3 regions of the Pectobacterium colocasium genome follow, and region 1 is predicted to be linked to each of the others. Evidence: predicted binding sites of a transcription regulator. Region 1 holds the regulator's gene; each other region holds the start of a gene.
The links. The regulator Fur, encoded in region 1, represses iron uptake genes when iron is present. The targets are predictions, from matches to a motif close to ATAATAATGAGAACNACTATCAA.
Positions count from the first base shown of each region.

Region 2: sodA (superoxide dismutase [Mn]) is a predicted target of Fur. The motif match lies at 5,180-5,202, and genes of this name have one in related genera.
Region 3: exbB (tol-pal system-associated acyl-CoA thioesterase) is a predicted target of Fur. The motif match lies at 2,524-2,546, and genes of this name have one in related genera.

Region 1 covers NZ_CP084032.1:1,426,049-1,433,482, forward strand. The annotation lists gene nagE (N-acetylglucosamine-specific PTS transporter subunit IIBC) at 1-1,416, shown strand, start outside; gene glnS (glutamine--tRNA ligase) at 1,573-3,231, shown strand; gene fur (ferric iron uptake transcriptional regulator) at 3,295-3,744, opposite strand; gene fldA (flavodoxin FldA) at 4,074-4,601, opposite strand; gene LCF41_RS06340 (methyl-accepting chemotaxis protein) at 5,490-7,163, shown strand; gene ybfE (LexA regulated protein) at 7,287-7,434, opposite strand, start outside.
Region 2 covers NZ_CP084032.1:4,730,978-4,738,411, forward strand. The annotation lists gene argG (argininosuccinate synthase) at 1-124, opposite strand, end outside; gene LCF41_RS21390 (DJ-1/PfpI family protein) at 551-1,126, shown strand; gene LCF41_RS21395 (acyltransferase) at 1,261-2,253, opposite strand; gene exaC (acetaldehyde dehydrogenase ExaC) at 2,461-3,996, opposite strand; gene fdhD (formate dehydrogenase accessory sulfurtransferase FdhD) at 4,217-5,050, shown strand; gene sodA (superoxide dismutase [Mn]) at 5,287-5,913, shown strand; gene LCF41_RS21415 (methyl-accepting chemotaxis protein) at 6,384-7,434, shown strand, end outside.
Region 3 covers NZ_CP084032.1:371,980-379,413, reverse strand. The annotation lists gene LCF41_RS01735 (substrate-binding domain-containing protein) at 1-839, shown strand, start outside; gene exbD (TonB system transport protein ExbD) at 962-1,384, opposite strand; gene exbB (tol-pal system-associated acyl-CoA thioesterase) at 1,388-2,392, opposite strand; gene LCF41_RS01720 (TRAP transporter substrate-binding protein) at 3,110-4,087, shown strand; gene LCF41_RS01715 (TRAP transporter small permease) at 4,284-4,790, shown strand; gene LCF41_RS01710 (TRAP transporter large permease) at 4,806-6,098, shown strand; gene metC (cystathionine beta-lyase) at 6,369-7,434, shown strand, end outside.

The sequences.
Region 1 (7,434 bases):
ATGGGGATAGGTTACTGGATTGATCCGGTTGGCTGGGGAAGCGAGAACGCGCTGGCCGCGCTCCTCATTAAATCGGGCGAAGCCATTATCGGGCATATGGCGGTGTTGTTTGCCGTCGGTGTCGCGTACGGTATGTCGAAAGATAAAGACGGTGCGGCGGCATTGACCGGCTTTGTCGGCTATCTGGTGCTGACCACGCTGTGTTCACCGGCCGTTGTCGCCATGATCCAACGGATCCCTGTTGAACAGGTGCCCGCTGCGTTTGGCAAGATTGAAAACCAGTTCATCGGGATTCTGGTTGGTGTGATGTCGGCCGAACTGTATAACCGCTTTAGTCAGGTTGAACTGCCTAAGGCGCTGTCGTTCTTCAGCGGACGCCGTTTGGTCCCGATTCTGGTTTCTTTCCTGATGATTCTGGTGGCGTTCATTTTAATGTACGTCTGGCCAGTGATTTACAACGCGCTGGTGTCGTTCGGTGAACATATCCAACAGTTGGGATCGGTTGGTGCCGGGGTTTATGCCTTCTTTAACCGCTTACTGATTCCTGTTGGGTTGCACCACGCGCTGAACTCGGTGTTCTGGTTCGATGTCGCGGGCATCAACGATATTCCTAACTTCCTGGCTGGCCAGCAATCTATTGATTCAGGCAAAGCCGTAGTGGGGATCACCGGACGTTATCAGGCGGGCTTCTTCCCGATTATGATGTTCGGCCTGCCGGGAGCGGCGCTGGCGATTTATCACTGCGCCCGCCCTGAGAACAAAAGCAAAGTGGCAGGGATCATGTTGGCAGCGGCATTTGCCTCCTTCTTCACCGGGATCACCGAGCCGCTGGAGTTCTCATTCATGTTTGTGGCACCGGTGCTGTATTTCCTGCATGCGCTGCTGACGGGTTTTTCCGTCTTTATCGCGGCCAGTATGCATTGGATTGCCGGTTTTGGATTCAGTGCTGGTCTGGTGGATATGGTGCTGTCCTCGCGTAATCCGTTGGCCACCCAGTGGTACATGCTGCTTGTTCAGGGACTGGCATTCTTCGTCATTTACTATGTGGTGTTCCGCTTTACCATTACGCGCTTCAATCTGTTAACGCCGGGGCGTGAACTGGCCGTGAGCGGTAGCGAAGCTGATGGATATGATGTGAGTACCGCGACTGCGAGCGAGAAATCAGGCGATGCAGCGGCACTGGCGCGGGGTTACTTGCAGGCACTGGGCGGTAAAGCCAACCTGATCGGCATTGATGCCTGTATCACACGCTTGCGTTTGAATGTGGCTGATTCTTCTCTGGTTGACGATGCTCAGGCGAAGCGTCTTGGTGCGGCGGGCGTGATTCGTCTGAATAAACAAAGTGTACAGATTGTTGTGGGTACACAGGCCGAATCGATAGCAACCGCACTGAAAGCGGAGCAGAGTAAGGCGTAACATAACGGCGCTATGCTGATGAAATTGATAGGGCGAGATAGTAATCTCGCCCTTTTTTTTCGTTATGAATAATTAAATGAAACTAACGGTTGTTTCCCAGCGTAGCTTGTTGGATCATTGTCGGTTATACGTCGTTTTAGCATTGAGGAATGAAGAATGAGTGAGGCTGAAGCCCGCCCAACCAACTTTATCCGTCAGATTATCGATGAAGATCTGGCGTCCGGTAAGCATGACCATATTCAGACGCGTTTCCCGCCAGAGCCGAACGGCTATCTGCATATTGGGCATGCCAAGTCTATTTGCCTGAATTTTGGTATCGCGCGTGACTACCAGGGGCAATGCAACCTGCGTTTTGACGACACCAACCCGGTAAAAGAAGATATCGAGTACGTTGAGTCGATCAAACGTGACGTCGAGTGGCTGGGTTTTTCATGGAGCGGTGACGTTCGCTATTCTTCTGATTACTTCGATCAACTGCATGCGTATGCGGTTGAGCTGATCGGTAAAGGGCTGGCTTACGTTGATGAACTGACGCCCGAGCAGATCCGTGAATACCGTGGTACGTTGACGGCACCAGGCAAAAACAGCCCTTACCGCGACCGTACCGTGCAAGAAAACCTGACGCTGTTTGAAAAAATGCGCAACGGTGGGTTTGCGGAAGGCACGGCCTGCCTGCGTGCAAAAATCGATATGGCATCGTCCTTTATCGTGATGCGCGATCCAGTGCTGTATCGTATTAAATTTGCCGACCACCACCAGACGGGCAACAAGTGGTGCATCTACCCGATGTATGACTTCACCCACTGCATTTCCGATGCGCTGGAAGGGATCACGCATTCACTGTGTACGCTGGAATTCCAGGATAACCGTCGCCTGTATGACTGGGTGTTGGATAACATCACGATTCCTTGCCATCCGCGTCAGTACGAGTTCTCTCGCCTCAATCTCGAATACGCGATTATGTCCAAGCGTAAGCTGAATCAGCTGGTTGCGGAAAATGTCGTTGAAGGATGGGACGATCCACGTATGCCGACGATCTCTGGTCTGCGTCGCCGTGGTTATAGTGCGTCTTCTATCCGTGAATTCTGCGTGCGCATCGGCGTGACGAAGCAGGATAACAACGTGGAGATGGCCGCGCTTGAATCCTGTATCCGCGACGATCTGAATGAACACGCCCCGCGTGCGATGGCGGTGCTGGATCCGGTCAAAGTGGTGATCGAGAATCTGCCAGCTGGGCACGAAGAATTTGTCGCGATGCCAAACCATCCGAACAAGCCGGAAATGGGATCACGTCAGGTAGCATTTAGCCGTGAGGTTTATATCGATCGCGCAGATTTCCGTGAAGAAGCTAACAAACAGTACAAGCGCTTGGTGTTGGGTAAAGAAGTTCGTCTGCGTAATGCCTATGTGATCAAAGCCGATCGCATTGAAAAAGACGAGCAGGGTACTATCACCACGATTTACTGTAGCTATGATGCGGAAACGCTGAGCAAAGATCCGGCTGATGGCCGTAAAGTGAAAGGCGTGATTCACTGGGTTTCTGCGGCACACGCGGTACCAGCAGAATTCCGCTTGTACGATCGTCTGTTCAGTGTGGCAAACCCGGGTGCGGCGGAAGACTTCCTGTCGACGATTAATCCAGACTCACTGAAAATTACGCAAGGTTTTGTGGAAGCGAGTCTGGCGCAGGCAGAAGCAGAGAAAGCGTATCAGTTTGAGCGTGAAGGCTATTTCTGTGCTGACCGAGTTTACTCCAGTGCGGAACATCTGGTGTTTAACCGTACGGTTGGACTGCGTGATACCTGGGTAGGCTAACGCCACCGGTAAGAAGACAAAAATAAAACCGCCTCGGCGGTTTTATTTTTTTATGCGGTCGATTTATCGTGTCGATTCGTGCAGGGTTTCATCCTCGCGGCAATCCCCTTCACTGCAATGCCCGTAGAGATACAAACTGTGGTTGGTCAGTTTAATGCCGTGTCTTTCTGCGATCTCGCGTTGGCGTGCTTCGATAGATTCATCGCGGAATTCAATGACTTTGCCACAGTCGAGGCAAATTAAGTGATCGTGATGATGCTGCTGTGTCAGTTCAAAGACGGATTTACCCCCTTCGAAGTTATGACGAGTGACGATGCCCGCATCATCAAACTGGTTGAGTACGCGATAGACGGTAGCAAGACCAATCTCTTCGCCCATATCAATCAATCTCTTATATAAATCTTCCGCACTGACGTGGTGACAGACAGGATCCTGTAACACTTCCAGAATTTTCAATCTTGGAAGAGTGACTTTCAGGCCGGCCTTCTTTAATGCGATATTGTTGTCAGTCATGCGGGTTTAGTCCTGTTGCTTACTTATCAATGGAGGCTGCCTAGCCTATGACATCGGTCGGCGCAAAAAATGTAATAGCGTCCCAATTATAGAACCGCACATACAAAATGAAAACAAGGGAATGTTAACAATATTGTCCCCATTCACACTACTGGTATCCAACGCAATCCGTTGTTGGTGAATGAGGAAATGGTGAAGCACGTATAAAACCGATGGGATTATTGTACAGGTTTACGGATAGAAGTTAAAAAAATGTATCAATTATTATGAAAGGTTTTGCCTATCAATGTTGTTTTGGCTCTGATAGGGACTATCAGAGCCAACGTGGCTTAGCCAACCAGTTCTTTCAGGCTCAGTTCATCACTGATCTGTTTGACCCACGCGGTGACGCGTTCGCTGGTCAATTCAGGTTGACGGTCTTCATCAATAGCCAGACCGATGAAGTGATTGTCGTCGGCGAGCCCTTTAGAGGCTTCAAAGTAATAGCCCTCTGTTGACCAGTGGCCGACAATCGTCGCGCCGCGAGGCTCAATAATGTCACGAATGGTGCCCATGGCATCGCAGAAGTATTCCGCATAGTCTTCCTGATCGCCGCAGCCAAACAGGGCAACCAGTTTTCCTGTGAAATCAATTTCTTCCAGCGAAGGGAAGAAGTCATCCCAATCACATTGAGCTTCACCGTAATACCAGGTGGGAATACCCAGCAGCAGGATATCAAAACCGTCGAGGTCTTCTTTGCTGCTTTTGGCGATGTCATGAACATCAGCAACGTTGGTGCCTAACTGCTGTTGGATCGTTTTGGCGATGTTTTCAGTGTTACCAGTATCACTGCCAAAGAATATTCCGATGAGTGCCATGAATTGAATAACCTCTTGATTCCTAATGGTATGGTGTAATGTTTCACCCACTTATCTGTTAATAATAACAGACACTCACATCAGGAGAAACTCGTATCGGTAAGGAGGCGTAAATCAAAGGCGTATGCAATGTGGAGGGCAGTAAAAGAAACGAAACGCATCTCTGTGGGTGCTAAATTCCCCATAATGAATAGGGATTATGTTATCGTCTGGGATTAAATGCACATTTCCTTAATCTCTTCGCGGATATTTATCTGTAACGTTGTTTCATTTTTTATGAATGTGTTTTTTATTTTTACGACTAATTCCAATTGTAATTAAAAGCAGACTTCTTTTTGTGAGAAATAAAAGTCACCTCACGGTACGTTACTATTCATGAGAATTAAAATGCATACAAAAGATAATGTTTTTGTTGAATTAAAAGCCCGTAACATTTCTCGGGAATATTCCTAATGAATGGAGATAAGAATTATAACCATTTACGGATGGCTTGATGAAAAGACGAAAGGAAAATGTTTTATCTTTTTGATTTTAAATGATTAAATAAAAAACCGGCGTGGTTTTTTGCCGACTAACCGCATGGCGATGCCAACGCATATGAGGCGCAAGCGATAGCGATTTTTATGATAACTATCTGATTAAAATACTTATATCGATAAAAATAGATAAATGTATTCTCAATATGAAAAATTATATTAATAAATATAGCAAGAACGCTAAATATTCTCTGTGTTTAGCCGATGAGTTAGCGTGGTTTTTGAGTTTTCAACTCGGTGAAATGTGAACGCTAGGGAGAAGTGACCTGTTTCATGGTGTGAATTTTCTGATTCATATCGGTTGATTAGCGATAAAAATCTTTTTAACCATTTTCCTGATTTGGAGTGAGCTATGAGACTTATAAAAAATATTGCCATCAGAACCGCTATGCTATGGGTTCTGGGCATTTTTTGTGTCCTTTGGGGTGGCGTATCGATATATACCATGTTCTCTTTTAAAGAGATGACAGCGACCTCGAAAACCAGCACCTTGCTGGTTCAGAACATGAACTTTATCAACCAGGGCAACGATCAATACTTCCGTATGGTAACCCGTCTGGCGCGTGCCGTTGACGCTCGCCGCAGCGGCGATAATGCTACCGCAGATAAAGAACAGGCTTCCGCCCTCGTCGCGCTGGATAAACTGAAGTCTGATTTGGTGGCGTTTAACGCTATCGATCATGCAGGTCTGGATGCCGCGCTGGTACAGGCTGTTAGTCGTGACTGGAACAATCTGGTTACTCAGGGTGTTGAGCCGCTTTACCAAAAGGCCGTTGCCAATGCGTTGGATGATTATCAAAATCAGGCCAAGAATGTTGTGCCGCCATTGAGCCGCCAATTCGGCGCATCCTTATCCGCATTCAGTAACGCCAGCGCAGAGAAATTCGCTGCGGCTGGCGTGCGTTTTGAACAAATCACTACGATTGGACAGAACATTTTGCTGAGCGGATTGGTGATCGGTCTGATCATGCTGTTCCTGACAGACCGTTACCTCGTGGTGTGTCTGGTTCGTCCATTAAATGACCTGCGCTATCACTTTAGCGTGATTGCTTCCGGTCATCTGGGCAAGCCAATTCTGGACTTCGGCAATAACTGCGTCGGTCGCCTGTTCCCACTGCTGCGTGAAATGCAGGGGAGTCTGGCCAGCACGGTTAGCACGATCAGAAACAGCACGGATTCCATCTATCAGGGCGCTTCTGAAATTGCTGCGGGCAACAACGATCTGTCTTCACGTACCGAAGAGCAGGCTTCCGCGTTGGAAGAAACCGCGGCAAGCATGGAGCAACTGACGGCAACGGTGAAACAGAACGCTGAAAACGCCAACCACGCTAGCCAACTGGCGTTACAAGCCTCAACTACGGCGAAGAAGGGCGGTGAAATCGTTGAGAACGTAGTGAAAACCATGGCGGAAATCTCTGGCAGTTCGAGAAAAATCGCAGAAATCACTACTGTGATTAACGGTATCGCCTTCCAGACCAACATTCTGGCGTTGAACGCGGCGGTAGAAGCTGCGCGTGCAGGTGAGCAGGGGCGTGGATTCGCCGTGGTAGCGGGAGAAGTACGCAGTCTGGCACAGCGCAGTGCGCAGGCCGCGAAAGAGATCGAAGGGCTGATTTCTGAGTCTGTCCGCTGTGTCGATACAGGTTCTAATCTGGTTAGCGATGCCGGTGACACCATGCAGGATATCGTCCGTGCGGTGACCAACGTGACAGATATTATGGGTGAAATTGCGTCGGCATCGGAAGAGCAGAGCAAAGGCATTGCACAGGTTGGTCAGGCCGTGGCGGAAATGGACAGCGTAACGCAGCAAAACGCCGCGTTGGTTGAACAGGCCTCGTCGGCAGCCTTGTCGCTGGAAGAGCAGGCGGCGTTGTTGAACCAGACGGTGTCGCTGTTCCAGCTGTCTGACACGCAGTCAGCGCTGCAAGTCGCAGCAAAGCCGGTGCAGAAAGCGCACGCGGTTGCGCCACGTGCCGCTGCAGCTAAAGCGTTGCCACCCAGCAACGACAACTGGGAAAAATTCTGACGCGGGTTTTCATCAGAAAAACAGTATGTGAGTCAGAAAAGAGAGTGCTGTTTAATTTCGGGTGAATGTTCAAGCGGCGTCAGAAATGGCGCCGCACAAGATGTGAATATCGTATTACGTCAATCAGGACTGTTGTTCTGCTAACTGCGCCAGCAGCATCTCTTCAATCAATTCACTGCGGCTAATATTCCGCTCTTCAGCAAGGCTGTTCAGGATATCAACAGCGTCGCTGTTAATCTTTAATTCAACACGGCGCAAGCCACGAACTTTA
Region 2 (7,434 bases), 1.6 Mb from region 1:
TATACGCATAAGGAACCGCGCCCTTTTGACGCATCCAAAGCAGCGCGGCGCTGGTATCCAGACCACCCGAGAACGCAATACCAATACGCTGACCAACCGGAAGATGCTTGAGAATCGTTGTCATATATGTAATCCCTGCTCGAAAGATCTATGGTGATATACCCCTAGGGTATCAGCTTAGCCGCCACACCATTATGTTACGCCATGCATTCATGAGCGTTCGGGCCCTGTGCACATGCTACATCAAACGGGCCGGTCGATAATCAAAATCGACACACTCACAAATGCATATTTATGCAAAATAAGTGAGTGATAATTTAAACATCTTTTTGGCGGGACAGGAAGAGAAGAGTCATGCTTTCGCGTAAAAAAATTCGCGGCCGACTCACGACCAAGTTAGCAAGTATAGCGCTATCTTCTCTTCAGGCTAAGCAGCAAAAATCGTTTACGCGACCCACCCGACATTAATAAAACATCGTTTCATTTTATCGATATTTCTTTGCTATCCTCCTGCGGTTAACACCTTCCCTTGCATATTGCTGGAGATGCTATGTCTAAGAAAGTCGCCATTCTGCTGGCCCCAGGGTTTGAAGAAGCGGAAGCGATCATGGTGATTGATGTACTGCACCGCATGAAGATAGAAGTCACCATGCTGTCATGCTATGACAGACTGGAACTGCGCAGTTATCACAATATTCGCATGTTTGCCGATTCTCTGCTGGAAAGAAACCAGGACACGCTGTTTGATGCCGTGGTCATTCCTGGTGGCCCACAGGGTACGGTAAACCTGGCTGCCAACCCAATGGTTGTCGAGTTTATCCGTCGCCACGATGACGCGGGAAAACTGATTTGCCCACTGTGCTCTGCGGCTGCACGCGTACTGGGGGGTAACAACCTGCTGAAAGGCCGCCGCTACGTTTGCTCCGGGAATTTATGGCAGGACGTGACCGATGGCGTTTATGTTGACGAGAAAGTCGTGGAAGACGGCAATCTAATCAGCGGCAAAGGGTTAGGCGTGACATTCGATTTTGCCTTTACCCTCGCCAACCGCCTGACGGGTGACAAAGAAAACGCCAACTTCCAGGTTGAGCACATCGATTACGATTACTGGCGCGTGCCGGCGTAACCGCTCATCTGCCTAATATAAGGCGCGTCCCGCCGCGCCTTCCCGAGTGATGAATAACCTCAATAACGACCTAACAACACCCACGATACGACGCTTCTGCGGTGATGTCATACGTCCGGTAAACCAGACAAAGGTCAACTCACCCAGCGCCGCACATCGATTTTCTGTAGCGCCATCGAGAGCAGCAGGCTGGCTCCTAGCGAGATGGCGAAAACATACAAAATATCGAGAACCGGGAGGGATGGCAGTACCACGTCATGCGTACGCAGATAGTGAATGATCAACGCGTGGAAACCGTAAATCGCCAGCGAATGGCGCGAAATGATGGCAAATCCCGGCAAAATCCGCTGGCTACAGTAGTGTTTAAACACCACCACAAGGCTGACCGCCGCCAGAAACACCAGCGGGCCACAGTAGATGTAAAATGTCTGGGTAAATGTATCGTTCAGTAATGTGTGGTGCTTAGTCCCCATCGCGACTAGCGCGACACACGCGATAAAGAACGGGATAGCGGCTAGCGCGATTTTCTTTGGCACTTCCAACATCCCCAATGCACGCCCCAGCGCGGCATACAGCACGTAGTAAAACGTATCGCCGTAAATATAGAGATTCACGGGCAGTAATTTAAACCCTGCAAATTCCACCCGCCCCGTATTGGGATTGGCGACCACAGCCAGCAGGATAATCAAGACGGCTAAATATTTTCCCGATACCGGCTTGATGGTAATCAGTGGGGAAAGCAGATAAATCACGATAATGGCGTAGAAAAACCATAAGTGATAAAAGACCGGTTTTTGCAACGCATGGTGCAGTGAATTCAGGCCATTAATCGGCGTGAGCGTCGCAATATAGATCAGCGCGACCGTACTATAAAAAAGCAGACATAGACCGATACGCAGGAAATGTTTCTTCCCCGCGCTACGCTCACCAAAGAATAAATAACCCGAGATCATGAAAAACAGCGGGACACAGACGCGCGAAGCAGAGTTCAGGATATTCGCCACATCCCAGTGTCCATCGCCCGGCGTGCCGCCTGCGGTAATATAGTAGGTTGTGCTATGAATCAGAACGACCATCATGCAGGCCAGCGCCCGCAGGTTATCAATCCAGCCGATCTTATCCGTCATGCACAACCTCTTGAAAGCAAAGCGCTATTCAAAACAGCGTAGCTGTTGTTGAGCGCTGGCACAATCAACGATCAACAACCCACAATCAAAAGTCTGTACTCAACAATCGGGAAAATCTGAGTGATAAAGACAGATTAATACGGGAAAACATTGGGTTACGCCATGCATACTCGCCAGAAAAGGCAGGCACGGCATGGCGTGAGTGAATCAGAACAGTCCCATCGGCTTATCAGAGTAACTCACCAACAGGCACTTGGTTTGCTGGTAGTGTTCCAGCATCATTTTATGGTTTTCACGCCCGATACCGGACTGCTTGTAACCGCCGAACGCCGCATGCGCCGGATAGGCGTGATAGCAGTTGGTCCAAACGCGTCCGGCCTGAATACCGCGCCCCATCCGGTAAGCGATGTTACCGTTACGGCTCCACACGCCAGCCCCCAGCCCGTATTCCGTATCGTTGGCGATCTCCAATGCGTCATCCATGGTTTTGAATGTCGTGACCGCCAGCACCGGCCCGAAAATTTCTTCCTGAAAGACGCGCATACTGTTTTTACCGAACAATATCGTCGGCTCCAGATAGTAGCCTTCCGCCAGTCCGCCCGGCATCACCTTACGCTGGCCGCCCGTGAGCACCCGTGCTCCCTCTTTCTTACCGATATCAATATAGTTAAGGATGGTATCAAGCTGGCCTGCGGACACCTGTGCGCCCATCATGGTTTTGCTGTCCAGCGGATTGCCGATGCGGATAGCCTCAACGCGCTTGATTGCCCGTTCCATAAAACGATCGTAGATAGATTCCTGTACCAGCGCACGACTCGGACAGGTGCAAACCTCTCCCTGATTGAAAGCAAACAAGGTGAAGCCTTCGAGCACTTTGTCAAAAAAGCTGTCTTCTTTATCCATCACATCGGCAAAGAAAATGTTCGGCGATTTGCCGCCCAGTTCCAGCGTGACTGGCGTCACATTCTGCGCCGCATAGCTCATGATCTGCTGACCCACCTCGGTCGAGCCGGTGAAGGCGACTTTCGCAACGCGTTTCGACGTCGCCAGGTATTCGCCAATTTCACTTCCCGACCCGTTGACGACATTAATGACCCCCGCAGGCAGCAGATCCTGAATCAACTCCATCAAAATCAGCACCGACATCGGCGTCAGCTTGGCGGGTTTCAACACAATACAGTTACCAGCGGCCAGCGCTGGCGCCATTTTCCAACAGGCCATCAGCAGCGGGAAATTCCAGGGAATGATTTGTCCGACAACGCCGAGAGGTTCATGAAAATGGTAGGCCACCGTATCACCGTCAATTTCACTGATCGCCCCTTCCTGCGCACGGATACAGGCCGCAAAATAGCGAAAATGGTCAATCGCCAGCGGCACGTCCGCCCCGCTGGTTTCGCGTATCGGTTTACCGTTATCCCAGGTTTCCACCTGCGCGAGCAGCTCAAGATTTTGTTCCATTCGGTCGGCAATGCGGTTAAGCACCAGCGCCCGCTCCTGTACCGACATGCCGCCCCATTCCGCTTTTGCCTTGTGGGCGGCATCCAGCGCGTGGTCAATATCTCGCGTTGATGAACTGGCCACTTCACACATCGGCTGGCCCGTTACTGGCGTCAAATTGACAAAATACTGACCCGCATCAGGGGGAACCCAGGCTCCGCCGATAAAATTGTCATAGCGTTTTTTCAGGTTGAGAGAACCGACTTCGTCAGATGCGCGTCGGCCTTCAAAATTATCATGCGCCATTTCAGTCTCCTTTTCAGTTCTGGGTAAGCGGCCATGCCGCAGTGAAAAAAGAGGCAATCAGTAAGCAGTTAAATTAAGCCTATACGGGGTATGGAATTAGCGACAGGATTCGGCCAGAGAAGAAGGCAACTCTTCGAGTTGACGCACAGTTTCTTGCGAGAAAAATTCGCATCCCTTCAGACGCGGTGAAATAATACTTTTAATTTCCAGGGTTACTAACATGCAGGTATTTCAGGTGGAAGGGGTTCATTTACGCGCGGATGCCGCCCTTGAAGGCGCAACGCAACATTCGGTCTATCATCCCGATTCGCTGCATCAACCACAGTCTGACTGGCTGGCGGAAGAAGTGCCCGTTGCGCTGGTCTACAACGGCATATCACATGTCGTCATGATGGCTTCGCCGAAAGAATTGGAACAGTTCGCCCTCGGATTTTCCTTATCTGAAGGCATTATTCAATCACCAGCGGATATCTACGGGATTGATGTTCTGCCCGCCTGTAACGGCATCGAAGTGCAGATTGAGCTTTCTAGCCGACGTTTTGCCGGGCTAAAAGAACGACGCCGGGCGATGGATGGCCGAACAGGCTGTGGCGTATGTGGCGTGGAGCAACTCGCGGAGATCGGCAAGCCGGTGTCCCCCCTGCCCTTTACGCAGACCTTTTCCCTCAGCAAACTTGAAAGCGCACTGGTACGGCTGCGCGATGTGCAGAAGATCGGTCAGGTAACGGGTTGCACCCATGCCGCAAGTTGGGTCGCACCAGACGGCACGCTGTCCGGGGGGAGTGAAGACGTCGGTCGCCATGTCGCGCTGGATAAACTGCTGGGCGCTCGAGCAAAACAAGACTGGCAGCAAGGTGCCGCGCTGGTCTCCAGCCGCGCCAGCTATGAAATGGTTCAGAAGTCCGCCATGTGCGGCGTGGAAATCCTGTTTGCTGTCTCGGCGGCAACGTCACTGGCGGTTGAGGTCGCCCAGCGCTGCAACCTGACGCTGGTCGGTTTTTGTCGACCGGGACATGCGACTATCTACACGCATCCACAGCGTCTGAGCGAGTAAACAACACCACCAGCGCCAGCGCAGCCTGAAGTATGACGGGTATAGATTAATTTGTTTCTACATAGTGCGATAATGACATAACCGTTTGTTATCATGAGGTAAAGCAATATGGCTCATGATATCAGAGCGAGAATAATCATTTTCAATATCATTTAATTAACTATAATGAACGTATTGCTTACGCGGCACTAACAGTACAGTGCCGTAACATTTTTTTTACCATGGAGATGCTAAACATGAGTTATTCACTGCCATCGCTGCCATATGCTTATGACGCACTGGAACCGCATTTCGACAAAGAAACGATGGAAATTCACCATTCCAAACACCATCAGGCTTACGTCAATAATGCTAACGCCGCGCTGGAATCTCTGCCTGAGCTGGCTAAATTGTCTGCTGAAGAGCTGATCGCCCAACTGGATAAAGTGCCTGCGGAGAAAAAAGCAGCACTGCGTAACAACGCTGGCGGCCACGCTAACCACAGCCTGTTCTGGAAAGGCCTGAAAGTTGGCACGACGCTGACTGGCGACCTGAAAGCCGCCATCGAACGCGATTTCGGCAGCGTTGATGCGTTTAAAGAGAAATTTGAGCAAGCAGCAGCAACCCGCTTTGGTTCTGGCTGGGCCTGGCTGGTTCTGAAAGACGACGGCAAACTGGCTGTCGTATCTACTGCAAACCAAGACAGCCCACTGATGGGCGAAGCCGTTTCTGGCGCTTCTGGCTACCCAATCATCGGCCTGGACGTCTGGGAACACGCTTACTACCTGAAATTCCAGAACCGTCGCCCAGATTACGCTAAAGCCTTCTGGAACGTGGTGAACTGGGACGAAGCAGCCGCACGTTTTGCTGGCGCGAAAAAATAAAACCGCTGAGTGCCTGATATCATCAGGTTTCTTCTGCGTTTGAATATAAACTGGAATAACAGTCTGTTATTCCAGTTTTTTATTGTCCCCGCTATATTTCAAGCCACCTGTACGCTGGTATCCGGTTCATCTTTACGTTTCTCTCCGACAGGCCGCCGCTGGCTGGCTCGTAAAGTTTCAGAGTAACATGCCGATATCTACTGCGGGTTTTTGTCATGTAGTTTTGTAGCTATATATCCTAAATAATTCGAGTTGCAGGACAAAACGTTAACGTTTTGAACAACGCGAAGCGTTAGCCCTTTAGGGCGAAGCCCACGACGGGCCGAGTATTTGAATGCAGCCAACGCACATGCGGCTTGAAGTATGACGGGTATAAACTTGGCAAGCGGTAATCCGAGATGCTAGCACCGCTAATCAAGTGTGCATCAGGATAGTAAATTTGACTCAATACGATATAGTGGTGGGATGTGATGGCTATGAATTTTGACAATCTAAAAGTCGGTAAAAAATTAGGATTAGGCTTTTTCCTGATTCTGCTGATGACCATGGTAATTGCCGGCGCGGGCATTATGCATATTAGCTCGCTGAAAGACAGTATCGATAAAGTTAATTTAAGCAACAATATTAATGATGAAATTAACCAAGCTAAATATTACCGTGCACTATACGGCACCACTTATAATCCTGATGATATAAAAAGGAACGTTGAACACATTGCCAATGTCAGTAAACTCGCTGAAAAGGCAAAAGAATTTAACTGGCCGGAAAATGACGCCAAGAAAATAGCCAACATCCCCACATTAATTACCAGCTATCAGGAAAAACAAAATAATTATATTAATGCCGTAAGCAAAAAGGATGCCGTTAGAAAAAGCTGGAATATTTCAACAACGGAAAAACCGCTACAACAGCTCAACGAGCAATTAAAGACAGACAACAACAGCACAACGCTTCAATTATTACTTTCTGACCTGAACCAAAAACTGATTGCCGTCCGCTACCACGTCCGTGGTTTATTACTTTCTCCCAATAAAGAATCCGAAGAAAAGCTGACGGATGCCATTAATGCGGCACAAACGTCACTGACCTTCCTGTATCAGAGCCTGTCTGCCGAACAACGTGAAACGCTGACACCCGTTCTGACAATCATGAACAACTATGAAGAGCAGGTTCTGGCCTACATGCCAGCCTATCAGGAAGAGATGGCACAAGCAGCACAAATGCAGGCTGTCGCCGACCAGTTGAACAGCGTGGTTAAATCCCTGCTTAGCGATCAACTGGCTGCTTCGCAGGCAGATATTCATAGCGCCACGCTGCAAATGAGCATTGCGGCATTGATTACGCTGCTGCTTGGCCTGCTGATTTCATGGTTCATTTCACGCCAGATCACCACACCGCTGGGCAACACCTTGAACATGGCTGAAAAAATCGCGACAGGCGATCTCACCATGTCCATTAACACAACCCGTAAGGATGAGCTGGGTCAGTTGATGAGTGCAATGTCGAAAATGAATGACAACC
Region 3 (7,434 bases), 1.1 Mb from region 1:
CGCTGCGTTCCTCACGCAGCAACACGCTGGGGCTGGTGGTACCGGAAATGACCAACTACGGCTTTGCCGTCATTTCCCGCGAGCTGGAAATGCTGTGCCGTGAAGCAGGGTTACAGTTGCTGATTGCCTGCACCGACGAAAACGCCAGTCAGGAGATGATGGCGGTCAACAGTCTGGTGCAGCGTCAGATCGATGGTCTGATTGTCGCCTCCAGCCTGTTGAGCGATACCGAGTATCAAAAAATTAATCAGCAGTTGCCCGTTATACAATTTGACCGGGTGATTGGTGATTCCACGCTGCCGATGGTGATCTCCGAAGCGGTAGAATCCACGGCGGAAATGGTCGAACGCATCGCCCGCCAGCATCATGATGAGTTCTATTTCCTTGGCGGCCAGCCGCGAATTTCCCCGACTCGCCACCGTCTGGAAGGCTTTCAACTTGGACTAACGCGTGCAGGTATCGACTGCAAGCCGGGGTGGATTATTCACGGCAGCTATCACCCCAGCGCGGGTTATGAAATGTTTGCCCAGCTGTGTGCCACGCTGGGTCGTCCGCCAAAAGCGCTGTTTGTTGCCGCCTGTGGCCTGATGGAAGGCGTACTGCGTTATATGAACCAGCATAACCTGATGGAAAGCGGCATCCGGCTGTGCTGCTTTGACGATCACTATCTGTTTGATTGTTTACCGCTGAAGATCGATACCGTGGCGCAGGATTGTGAAAATCTGGCGCGCAGCAGCTTTGAGATGGTAACCAGCCTGATTGCACAACAGCCGCTTGAAGAAGATCGGCGCTATATCCCGACGCGGATTCACTGGCGTCATCCCGACTCGCGGGCGTAGATCTGCACCAACGTTTCCTGTCAGACGATACACAGCGAGCGATACACACAAAAGACAAGCATAAAAAAAGGAACGCGGTTTGAACATTCACGCCGCATTCCTTCTTAAAACACCCTCAGCCGCTATTTAGCCGCGGTTTCCGCACCGACCAGCCCAACTTTGAGGTAGCCCGCTTTACGCAGTGAATCCATCACGCTCATGATGGTTTCATAATCGACGCTTTTATCTGCCTGAAAGAAGATGGTCGTTTCTTTGTTAGCGCTGGTTTTCGCGTCCAGAACCTGAGCCAGAGATTGCTCACTAACCACCTCTTCCCCCAGGAACATTTGCTTATCCGCTTTTACCGTCAGATAAAGCGGTTTCTCCGGGCGCGGTTGCGGTGCTGCCGATGACGCGGGCAGATCGACACGAATATCCACCGTTGCCAACGGTGCCGCTACCATGAAGATAATCAGCAGAACCAGCATGACGTCAATGAACGGCGTGACGTTAATGTCATGCATTTCACCGTCATCACTCACGTCCTCCTTCAAATGCATCGCCATGACTTAACCCACCCGCAGTTTATGCGCAGCTGAAGACGCCCGGTTATCATTGCTGGCAGCCACATCGAGATCGCGACTTTGCAGCAGCAGCACCTGTGCAGCGACATCGCTGACCATCGCTTTGTAGCTGGCAATCGAACGTGCAAAGACGTTATAGATGACAACCGCAGGAATCGCGGCAACCAGACCAATCGCCGTCGCCAGCAGGGCTTCTGCAATCCCCGGAGCCACTACCGCCAGGTTGGTGGTTTGCGTCTGTGCGATACCGATGAAGCTGTTCATGATGCCCCATACCGTACCAAACAGCCCGACAAACGGCGCCACCGCACCGACCGTGGCCAGATAGCCGTTACCACGCCCCATGTGACGCCCGGTAGCCGCCACGCGGCGCTCCAGACGAAACGCGGTGCGCTCTTTAATTCCGTTGTTGTCATCCGAGCGTGCGGAAAGCTCCAGTTCGTTCTGCGCATCCACCAATAGTTGTTGCGCGACGCTGCCAGCTTTGAACGCGTCGGCCGTTTCCAGCGCATCATCCAGCGTTTTTGCCTGCTCCAACGCCAGATATTCACGGCGCAGACGGCGTTTCGCACCAGACATCTCAACGCTTTTACTGAAGAAGATCGCCCAGGTAATCACGGAAGCCAGCAGCAGGCCAATCATCACCGTTTTCACCACGGCATCAGCGTGCTGGTACATGCCCCAAACGGACAAATCGGTTTTCATCAGGTTATTGGTGCCCGGTGCCGCACTCGCTGGCAGCGAGAGGGCTGACGCCGGAGCATCGGTTGTCACAGGGGCTGAAGGAGATGCCGCAGCAGGCTGAGTGGCAGGCGCTGCATTCTCTGTCGATAACGGCGTCGTTGCAGGAGCCGCAAACGCATTTCCACTTAGTCCCGCTGTACACAGCAGGATAACCAGCACGCTACGGGAAAATGCGCTGAACACGCCACGTTTTTTTTGCCAGGTTGATAACACCTGTTGAGTTGTATTACTGACAGCCGTCTTCACGCTGTGCCTCCACCATTCATTCTGTACATCATCTGTTCTGTACAGTCATCTGTTCTGTACAATATCCGCACATACCCGCAGGTATAATGCCGCAATAACGCAGCCTGAAATGATACCAAACCCTGAACGAATTGATAGTCGTTCTCATTATTATTTACACAAGATAATGCACTTTTCTTGCGTTCTAACAGGGTTTTTGGGGGTATTGCCGGCATATCGGCAGAAAAAGCATAAAAACGAGAAAGAAGAGGCGTATTCCGGCATATCTCAGGCAAAACGCCCCTAAACGCGGCGTGATATCCCAGATTTTATAATCGAATTTTTACGATCGGCTTTTTGTGATCGACATTAAGTTATCACACCATTTCATGATGGCTGGCGACAAGTTTCACGAAATAATAGGATACAATTAAGTATAATAAGATAAATAAAAACACAATGTTACGTATAAGTTCGTGAGGTAAATAGGAATAAAATCCATATAAAACAGTATTTCATATTAGCTTTTTCTTTTGTGACACGAGTCATTCTACAAAGTTGTATAATAGGTTAGCTTAAATCACAGAGAATACCGATGCATGCCACAAGAATAACTTAATCCGGCTGCCGTTTTCTCAGCAGTAAACCTACTGTTCATTACACTATTTTTCATAGAGTTATATTTTTAAATCACCATTTGATTATCGATAATGTCACCCCACCTCTGGAGATAATTCAATGAAGCTGTCAAAAACATTGATCGGCGTTTGTCTGGGATCTACCGTACTCCTGATGAGCCAAGCGATTCAGGCACAACAAATTAAAGCCTCTGATGTTCACCCAGAAGGTTACCCTAATGTCGTTGCCGTTCAGAAAATGGGAGAGAAATTAAAATCCGCCACAAATGGCCGACTGGAAATTAAAACCTTTCCCGGTGGCGTCTTAGGTGATGAAAAACAAATGATTGAGCAGGCACAGCTTGGTGCGATTGATATTATTCGTGTATCAATGACGCCCGTTGCCGCTATTTTACCAGAAATAGAAGTCTTCACGCTGCCCTATATCTTCCGTGATGAAGATCATATGCACAAAGTGCTGGATGGAAAAATCGGTCAGGAAATTGGAGACAAAATTACTAACAACAGCAGATCCAAACTGGTTTTTCTGGGCTGGATGGACGCAGGAACGCGTAACTTAATCACCAAACAACCAGTGGTAAAACCAGAAGACCTTAAGGGCATGAAAATTCGCGTCCAGGGTAGCCCGGTCGCGCTGGCAACGCTAAAAGCGATGGGTGCCAACTCAATCGCGATGGGCGTCAGTGAAGTCTTCAGCGGCATGCAAACTGGTGTGATTGACGGCACTGAAAATAACCCGCCGACGTTTGTCGCACATAACTACCTGCCTGTCGTGAAAAACTACACCTGGAGTCGCCACTTCATTATTCCTGAACTGTTTCTGTATTCCAAAACCAAATGGGACAAACTTTCTAAAGAAGATCAGGATCTTATCCTGAAGCTCGCGAAAGAAGCACAGCAAGAACAGCGCGTGCTGTGGAGTGAGTATACTCAGCAATCTCTGGATAAAATGAAAGCGGGTGGCGTTCAATTCCATGACATTGATACCGAGTATTATTTCAAAGCCACTCAGCCCGTACGCGATCAGTTTGGTGCCAAATATCAGGATCTGATTAAAGCCGTCGCCGACGTCCAATAATCAATCTCTCACCTGAGCGGATAAATAGCAGACTCTTGACGAACGGATTAACGCAATGAAAACGGTGATAGTGGATAGATTTCCATTATCACCACACCACGGATTTATCGGCAACGTCATAGATAGCGCTCTATTTATTCGCCCCTGATATCAACAATTCCCCTTCGCTTATTGCTTAGCGAATATAGGTGGCACAATGGCACAGTCTTATCTTTCCAGTATGGATGTACTCTATCGTATTGCCATGTGGGTTTCTGGTCTGGCGTTATTAATTATGACGCTCGTGATTCCAGTCGGAATATTCGCACGCTATGTATTAAATGCCGCATTATCCTGGCCAGAACCCATTTCAATCATTTGTATGGTGACGTTTACTTTTGTCGGTGCCGCCGTCAGTTACCGTTCCAACTCACATATTGCCGTCAGTATGTTGACCGACAGATTGCCAGAATCCGGTAAGAAGATTTGCGTTCATCTGTCGAACCTTCTGATGCTCTTAATTAGTCTGTTTATTCTTTATTACAGCACATTACTTTGCCTGGAATTATGGGAGCAGCCCGTGGCGGAGTTTCCCTTATTAACCGCAGGTGAAAGTTATTTACCGTTGCCTATCGGTTCGTTAATCACCGTGCTGTTCATCATCGAAAAGATGTTTTTCGGCCCGCAGGATAAACGCCCTGTGGTAATGCTTGGCAGTTCTTAATTCGGAGCCAATACCATGGATGCATTTATTCTTGTTGCTACATTGGCCGTGCTGCTGGCGGTCGGTGTTCCCGTTGCCTACGCAGTAGGGTTGAGCGCCATTGTTGGCGCATTCTGGATCGATCTGCCGCTTGAAGCAGTCATGATCCAGATTACCAACGGCGTGAACAAATTTTCGCTGCTGGCGATTCCTTTCTTTATTCTGGCCGGGGCAATCATGGCCGAAGGCGGCATCGCCCGTCGGCTGGTCAGCTTCGCTTACATCTTTGTCGGCTTTATTCGCGGCGGCTTGTCGCTGGTTAACATCGTCGCTTCAACGTTCTTCGGCGCAATATCTGGTTCTTCTGTCGCAGATACGGCTTCAATCGGTTCGGTGATGATCCCAGAAATGGAGAAAAAGGGTTACCCGCGCGACTTCTCCGCCGCCGTCACCGCCAGCGGATCCGTGCAGGCGATTTTGACACCGCCGAGCCACAACTCCGTGATCTATTCGCTGGCTACCGGCGGTACGGTTTCTATTGCTTCGCTGTTTATCGCAGGGATCCTGCCCGGCCTGTTGCTCAGTCTGACCATGATGGTGATGTGCGTCGGTTTTGCCCATCGACGCGGTTATCCAAAAGGTGAACGTGTACCGTTCCGTCAGGCGCTGAAAATCTTTGTCGATACCTTATGGGGATTGATGACGGTCGTCATCATCATGGGCGGGATTCTGTCCGGTATTTTTACCGCGACCGAGTCTGCGGCTATTGCCTGTCTGTGGTCCTTCTTCGTGACCATGTTTATCTATAAAGATTACAAGTGGTCGGAACTGCCCAAGCTGATGTACCGCACGGTCAAAACCGTGACGATCGTGATGATCCTGATCGGCTTCGCCGCCGCATTCGGCGCCATCATGACCTACATGCAGCTGCCTGCCCGCATTACCGAGTTTTTCACCTCCATTTCGGATAACAAGTACGTCATCCTGATGTGGATTAACATCATGCTGCTGCTGATCGGCACGCTGATGGACATGGCACCGCTGATCCTGATCCTGACGCCCGTCCTGCTGCCCGTCGCCCTCTCGCTCGGTATCGATCCGGTGCATTTCGGCATGATCATGCTGGTGAACCTCGGGATCGGCCTGATCACGCCGCCGGTGGGGTCCGTGCTTTTCGTCGCCAGTGCGGTGAGTAAGCAGAAGATAGAACAGGTCGTTAAAGCGATGCTGCCCTTCTACTGCGGGCTGTTCTTTGTGCTGATGCTGGTCACCTATATTCCGGAGATCTCACTCTGGCTGCCCAAATTCTTCGGCGTGCATACGGGTTAGCACATTACATTGCGCCATGTTGATGAACAGCAATACAGAAGACATGGCGCTTTCCTTACCTTTCATTTCCCTATTTGATCATTTCCCTACCTGAAATATTTTCACCTACCTCTAATCTTATCTTACTCAAGCCCACACGCCGCCCCAGCCGTGATAACGTAGGGCTAATACATCGAATAACGCCTCCTTGTTTCCTCACACTTTCGCTATCAGGAATATCTGGCGTATTGGGTCATCCGGCAGGATTGAATAGAAAAGGTAATAGTGATTATGACAAGCAAAAAAACGGCAACAGCGTTAGTCGCCGCAGGACGCAGCAAGAAATTCACCCACGGTTCCGTAAACCCCGTTATTCAGCGCGCTTCCTCGCTGGTATTCGATACCGTGCAGGATAAGAAACACGCCACCATTAACCGTGCCAAGGGTGCGCTATTCTACGGTCGCCGTGGCACACTGACCCACTTTTCGCTTCAGGAAGCGATGGTGGAACTGGAAGGCGGTGCAGGCTGTGTGTTGTATCCATGCGGTGCAGCGGCTATCTCTAACGCGATTATCTCTTTCGTCGCGGCAGGCGATCATATTCTGGTGACGGAGTCGGCCTACGAACCCACACAGGATTTTTGCACCAAAGTGCTCAAAAAAATGAACGTCAGCACCACCTATTTCGATCCACTCATCGGTGCTGGCATTGCCGAACTGATCCAGCCCAATACCAAAGTCGTCTTTCTCGAATCACCGGGTTCCATCACGATGGAAGTCCATGATGTGCCGGCGATCGTACAAGCCGTGCGCCGCATCAATCCCGACATCGTTATCATGATTGATAATACCTGGGCAGCAGGCATTTTATTCAAAGCGCTCGACTTCGATATTGATATTTCTATTCAGGCGGCTACCAAATATATTGTTGGTCACTCCGATGCCATGATTGGCACCGCTGTCGCTAATGAACGCTGCTGGGCGCAGTTGCGCGAACAGTCTTACCTGATGGGCCAAATGGTAGATGCTGATACTGCTTATGTCGCCAGCCGTGGCCTGCGCACGCTGGGCATCAGGCTCAAGCAGCATCAGGAAAGCAGCATCCGCATTGCACAGTGGCTGGCAGAACGGCCAGAAGTCGCCGTCGTTAATCACCCTGCGCTGCCGGGATGTAAAGGGCATGAATTCTACGTACGCGATTTTAACGGCTGCAACGGCTTGTTCTCCTTTGTGCTGAAAGAGAAATTAAGCAAAGAGGCGCTGGCGAACTATCTGGATCATTTTGAGCACTTCAGCATGGCGTATTCCTGGGGGGGCTTTGAGTCTCTGATTCTGGCAAATCAGCCGGAAGAACTTG